2 linked regions of the Gemmatimonas phototrophica genome follow. The protein of the gene in region 2 binds, or shares a complex with, the protein of the main gene of each other region. Links are inferred from orthologs where the notes say so. Each region holds a gene or a part of one and is shown on either strand. Other genes may lie near its edges. The genes, in order: dnaN and dnaX.

Region 1 (3,144 bases), 1.5 Mb from region 2 along the record:
TCCGGTTCCCGCGCCTGTTGAGCGCGGTCCCCTGCGTGTTTCGCTCCCCGGCCGCGTGCCAATGGCCACCTGGCGTGTGCAATCGCTGGCGCGGCTCAAGGTGAGTGGCGAGGGGGTGAGCGGATCGGCCGCCGATGAGCAACGGGTGGAGTCGCGCGCGCTCGTGTCGTGGCGCTTCGACCGTACCACCGCTGGCGCGCTCAAGGGCGCGGGTCAGGTGGATTCGTTCACGGTCCGCACGAGCTTTGACAACAGCAAAGGGACGATGCTCCCCACGATGCCGGCGCTCCTGCTGCTGGATGCCGTCATGGACAGCGCTCTGGTGCGGGTGACCACCCGCCCACCCCTGGCTAACGAGTGTGACCGGCCAGAAGCCGGCGCAGCCGCACTGGCCCGTGAACTACTGGTCCGCATTCCCAATGGAATTCTGGCCGGAGAACGGTGGAAAGACAGTACGGTGACCCTTGTATGCCGCAATGGTGTCCCAATGACGGTGTATAGCACCGTCATTTCAACGCTCGAAAAGCTGGACGATCGCCAACTCGTGCTTCGACGGGAGCTGGTCACAAGGCTCGAAGGGAAGGGCGGATCGGCCTTCAGGAGCCTCGAACTGGCCGGGACAGCCACTGGGTCCCAGCGGGTGGAGATCGCCGCTGCAGGGGGCACTGTGGAGCGTCTGGAGGGCACATCGACCCTGACGATGCAGGCGACGGAACGGACACCGGGCAATGCGGCCCGCACCCAGCAGATTGTGCAGAAGGTCGAGGTGAGGGCGGAGCGGGTGCGGTAGTTGAACTGAGAACTGACAACTTTGACTGACGACTGAGAACTCCGACTGAAAACTGAGAACTCGCCCGAAGATCACGTGATCCTCGGGCGAGTTCTCAGTTGTGAGTTCGAGTTGTCAGCTGTCAGTTCAAGTCTTGAGTTATCAGTTCTTGTGAGCTGACAGCTTTCCACCTCAATCCATCAACCGCAGCGGCATGACCAGGCAGAGGTACTTGGCCGGGTCGTCCCACCCTTCGGGCTCGATGGTGGCGGCACGTTCGGGGGCCTTGAACGTGAGGCGCACCTGCTCGGTGGGCATGTAGCGCAGGATTTCCAGCAGATAGGTGGCGTTGAAGCCGATATCGAGCTGATCGCCGGTGTAGTTCACCGGGAGTTCGTCGCTGGCTTCGCCCAGATCGGGGGTGGTGACGCTGAACTTCAGCATCCCGGTGTTGAACGACATCTTGATGCGGTGCGTCTGATCGGACGCAATGACGCTCATGCGCTTGAGGGCGCTGGTGAGCGCGGCCTTGTCGGCCAGCGCATAGCGGTCGTTGTCCTTGGGGATGACCTGTTCGTAGTTGGGATACGGACCCTCAACGAGGCGGGTAAAGACCGACGTGAATGGCGAGCGGAAGCCGAGGTGGTTATCGCCGCGCGCAATTTCGAGTTCTTCTTCGGCCGGAAAGAGCCGGCGGATTTGCTCGAGCGCCTTGGGGGGCACGATGAGATCGCCCGGCGGGGCGCTGCTGGCTTCGACTGGCAGCTCCATCTTGGCCAGGCGGTGACCGTTGGTGGCCACCATGCGCATGCGCTCTTCGCGCAGCTCCCAGAGCACGCCGTTGAGAATGGGTCGCGACTCTTCGGTGCTGACGGCAAAGGCGGTGTGCGAGATGAGTTTTTGCAGTTCTCCCGACTTGACGCGCCACGAGTCGTTGAAGCGTACGCTCGGGAACGTGGGGAACTCATCGCGCGGCAAGCCAAGCAGCTTGAACTTGGATCGTCCGCACTCGATGGTCACTCGCTGCTCGCCGCTCGCCGTGATCTTGACCGGCGACGGCGGCAGCTCGCGGGCGATCTCGCTGAGTTTCTTGGCGGGAATGGTGATCGCGCCAGGCGTTTCGACGTCGGCACTGACTTCCGTGCTGACAGCGATATCGAGGTCGGTCGCGGAAAAGCGAATTCCGCGCTCGGTGGTTTCGACGAGCAGATTGGCGAGTACCGGCAAAGTGGTCTTGGCCGGTACCGCAGCGGTCACGGCCTGGAGGCCTTCCTGCAGTTTTTCACGCGAGATCGTGAACTTCATGCCCGTTTTTGTGGAAGGACTGCGCACACCTGCTGTTTAAAAACAGACTTAGATATAAAAACAGTGGTAGTAGCAGGGGATGTGGGCTTGTCTATAAACGCTGCAAGCTACGCGTTCAGAACACCTTTCGCCATATCACCTCATGTGGACTTCCTGTGGGGAGGCGAGGAGACTCCCCGAAGTTGCACAGGTGGGGGTGGCAAAAATGTGGGGGACTGTGGAGCGATGGGGATTCAGGTGCCGAGCTGGCCGGTTGTCCGCAGAGTTTCCAACATGCCCCGAACCTTCAAAACACGCTCGGTAAACCCGGCTTCGCCGGCCATATCTTCGGCCACCCGCTCCAGGGAATGGATAACCGTGGAGTGGTCGCGCCCACCGAAGGCGTTGCCGATCTCCACCAGCTGCAGTGCCAGGAGCTCGCGACAGAGGTACATGGCCACCTGACGCGGGGTAGTGAGCTGTTTGGTGCGGGTCTTGGAGCGCAGCCCATCGGGGGTGACCCCCCACTCGCGCGCCACGACCTGCTGAATGGTGGCGACGGTGATGGTGGTGGGCGGGACGTCGGGGAAATCGGACGTGTTGGCCCCCCGGAGCTTGTCGCGCAGCGCTTCGCGGGCGAGATCGACGGAGATCTCGCGGTGCTTAAAGGAGGCGTACGCCAACAGCTTGATGATGGAGCCTTCGAGCTCGCGCACGGACGACTTCACATGCTGGGCGATGAACTCGATGACTTCGTCGGGGATGGTGAGCTCGAGGTGATCGACGCTCGCCTTCTTCTTGAGGATGGCGATGCGGTGCTCGAGATCGGGGGAATCGACGTTGGCGACCATCCCCCACTCGAAGCGGGAAATGAGCCGGGATTCGAGTCCGGGGATTTCCTTGGGGGGCCGATCGGAGGTGAGCACGATCTGGCGCCCGGCCTCATAGATGGCGTTGAAGGTGTGGAAGAACTCCTCCTGGGTGGATTCCTTCCCCTTGAGGAACTGCACGTCGTCCACGAGCAGCAGGTCGATTTCCCGAAAGCGGCGGCGGAAATCGCCCATCTGGCCGGTCTGAATGGCGCTGATGAA
Region 2 (3,172 bases):
CCCCCCCAGCACATGGTAGCGTCCCCGGAACTCCCCGGCCCGCTCGATGGACGCGATATCACTGGCCTCTTCCACCACGCAGAGCGTGGAGGAGTCGCGACGGCTGTCGGCGCACAGCGAGCAGAGCGCGTGTTCGGTGAGGTTGAAACACCGTTCACACTGCCGGATGCGCTCGGTGAGCGACACCAGCGCTTCGGCCAGCTTGCGGCTCTGGGAGGCTGGCTGCCGGAGCAGGTGATATGTGAGTCGCAGCGCCGTTTTCCGGCCAATGCCGGGCAACCGCGCCAACTCACTGGTGAGTTCATCGATGATGGACACGCTGGGGCCAGTCCAGCCGAATATCAGAAGGGGAGCTTGAACGGCAGGTCGATCCCGCCAGTGACCTTCTGCAATTCCATCTGCATGGCTTCGGCCGCCTTCTTTTGCGCTTCGGCCACGGCCACCACGATGAGGTCCTCAACCATGTCCTTGTCGGCCATGATGGACGGATCAATCTGGATGCGCTTGAGCTGCATCTTGCCGTCCACATCGGCGCTCACCATGCCACCGCCTGCCAGTGCGCTGAAGGTGCGCTGCCCCATCTCCTCCTGCATGGTTTGCATACGCGCCTGCATGTCCTTGAACTGGCCCAGCATCTTGAAAATATCCATGGGGGGATTTGGATGGGTTTCTATGACAAGGGAGGCAGCAGGTGGCGGGGGGCAGAGATCAGGGAGCAGGTCACTGCTTCCTGCGGCCTGCTTCCTGCTCCCTGCTTCCTGCTTCCGTTAGTCCAGCAACTCGAGATCCAGCGCCTTTACGGCCGCTTCCAACAAGGGATCTTTCGCCGCCAACTGTTCCGTGCGTTGCTGCTGCACGTCGTGCGCGGTGAGACGTTTGGTGAGACCGCGTGAGGCCTGCGGCACCATGGCGGCTGCCGCGCCACTGGCCTGCACACTGAATGAGCGGATGCCGCCCAAACAGCTCTGCAGCGCCGCCAATACATCGGCCCGGGCCCCTTCCACGGCTTTGGAGAAGGTGTCTTCGGCCGCGTCGTGTCCAAGCACGAGCGCGCCGTCGGGCGTGATCTGCATGGGGGCGAGTCGCTGCACGGCCTGCGCCAGCATGCCGCGCCCGTTGCTGCGAATGGTGTCGGAGACGCTATGCCAGCTGGCCTTCACCTGCTCCAGCGATGGCACCGGGCCCCCCGCGGTACGACGCGGCGGCAACGCGGCGGCCGTTTGCGCGGCGGCGGCGGCTTCGGCCACCTGCTGCGTGGCGGTTCGCGATGGCGGCGGCGGTGAAAACGGCGCCGCGGCGCTGGCGCTGTACGTCAACGCCGGGGCCACGGCGGCCGGCGGCGCGGGCGGCAGGGCGTGCGCCGATGCCACGCGGGATTCGTGCGCGACGCGACGCGGCGGCGGATCCTCATGGCTGCCGGCGCCGAATCCCTTGAGCACTTCTTCGAGCTCCACCGTGCGATCCAACAGTGCGAAGCGGACGAGGAGCGTTTCAAGCAGCAATTGCGGTTGTCCGCTCTTGCGATACATGGGCTCCAGTTCGAGCAGTGCATGCAGCATGCGCAACAGGTCGCCGGAGTGCAGCACGCGGGCGCGTTTCTCCAGTTCCGTGCGCAGGCGATCGGACAATTCCGGTGGCGCTCCGCCCAGCCCCATGGCCATGAGCGCGCGCAGCATGCGCCCCAGGCCGGCGAGCAGCAGTTGCAAATCCACCCCCGCATCGACCTGCCGCTGCACGGCAGGAAAGACATCTACGGCGCGCCGTTCAACCACGATGTCCAGCAGGGCGAGATACTCTTCTTCCGGCACCAGCCCCAACGCGACCCGCACATGCTCAGCGGTCACGTCGGCGGTGTCGCCAAGCGACAGCACCTGATCGGTGAGCGACAAAGCATCACGCAGCCCGCCATCGGCCGCGCCGGCAATCATGGCCAGCGCGTCGGCCTCGAAGCGAATGCCCTCCTGCGTGAGCACCGCCGCCAACCGTTCGCGAATTTCCGCCGGGCCAATGCGCTTGAGATCGAAGCGCTGCACCCGGGAAATGACCGTCGGCAACACCTTCTGGGCTTCGGTGGTGGCAAAGACGAACACCACCCGTGGCGGTGGCTCTTCGAGCACCTTGAGCAAGGCGTTCCAGGCATCACGCGAGAGCATATGCGCCTCGTCGATGATGTACACCTTGTAGCGGTCATCGCCGGATGGCGCGTACATGGCGCGTTCACGCAGTTCGCGGGCGTCGGCCACACCGCCATTGGAGGCGGCGTCGATTTCCACCACATCGAGCGACGCCGAGCCGCTCCAGATGCGCTGGCAGCTCTGGCACTCGCCGCACGGCTCTCCCGCGAGCTCCGGATCGCCACGCCGCTCGCAGTTGAGGGCCATAGCGAGCACACGGGCGAGGGTCGTCTTGCCGGTCCCGCGCGGGCCACAGAGCAGGTAGCCATGCGCCACCCGACCGCGCGCAATGGCCCCCTTGAGGGTGTTGGCAACGTGGGACTGCACCGCCACAGTCGCGAAGTTCCGGGGGCGGTATTTGCGGGCAAGAGCGAGGGACATCCCGGGAATTTAGTCACCCGGGGCCGACAATGCCGACGAACGTCGCGTATGCCGGTGGTGCCCCCCGCACGGCCGCTGCACCAGCGGCACCAGCCCTCGTGGGACCCGCGGCGATATACGGCTTTGGTCCGTATCAAGCGGAATATGATGCGCCGGAAACTCCGGACATCACCCATTCCGGAGCTGTCGTGCACCTTCCCCGCAGGCGACGCGGTCCGATCAGTCTCATAGCTGTTCTGACCCTGGCGACGACGCCATCGCTGCTGGCCCAATCAACCTTTGACGGCGACATCACCGCCGCCGGCCACCATCAGTACGCCATCGACGCCCTGTCCTACGTCGCGCCGTTCACGGCCGGTGGCTGGCTACGGCTCAATCCGCGCGCCTATCGCGGGCTGGCCCACAATCTGGAACTGGGGGCCGGCGTCTCGTACTACAGTCACCCGGCGGGGGGAACGAGCGCGTTCCAGCCCAGTATCAGATGGCGCGCCGCACGCGATACGGTTCATCGCCTGACGCTGTCGGTGGGGGCGCAATCGCTGATGGCGATGAGCCGCAGCGCCGACAGCTACGGCCTGGCCTTTGTCTCGGTAGATGGCCGCATTCACCAGTCGGAA

The links.
Region 1: the proteins of dnaX (region 2) and dnaN are in contact, whole or in part, in a cryo-EM structure (PDB 8GIZ), measured with the Escherichia coli proteins. The link is inferred for Gemmatimonas phototrophica from one-to-one orthologs.

The regions. Positions count from the first base shown.
Region 1 is NZ_CP011454.1:733-3,876, reverse strand. Bases 19-2,845 are described here. They hold dnaN (DNA polymerase III subunit beta), read right to left. Parts: upstream 2,075-2,845; coding sequence 962-2,074; downstream 19-961. Other genes in these bases: dnaA (chromosomal replication initiator protein DnaA), read right to left, coding at 2,308-2,845; GEMMAAP_RS00020 (hypothetical protein), read left to right, coding at 62-790. Outside these bases: more of dnaA, read right to left, coding at 2,846-3,144. UniProt on the Escherichia coli protein: Confers DNA tethering and processivity to DNA polymerases and other proteins. Acts as a clamp, forming a ring around DNA (a reaction catalyzed by the clamp-loading complex) which diffuses in an ATP-independent manner freely and bidirectionally along dsDNA.
Region 2 is NZ_CP011454.1:1,532,607-1,535,778, reverse strand. What follows is about bases 162-3,016. They hold dnaX (DNA polymerase III subunit gamma/tau), read right to left. Parts: upstream 2,556-3,016; coding sequence 768-2,555; downstream 162-767. Other genes in these bases: GEMMAAP_RS20510 (hypothetical protein), read left to right, coding at 2,585-3,016; GEMMAAP_RS06345 (YbaB/EbfC family nucleoid-associated protein), read right to left, coding at 342-650; recR (recombination mediator RecR), read right to left, coding at 162-318. In the rest of the region: more of recR, read right to left, coding at 1-161; more of GEMMAAP_RS20510, read left to right, coding at 3,017-3,172. UniProt on the Escherichia coli protein: Part of the beta sliding clamp loading complex, which hydrolyzes ATP to load the beta clamp onto primed DNA to form the DNA replication pre-initiation complex.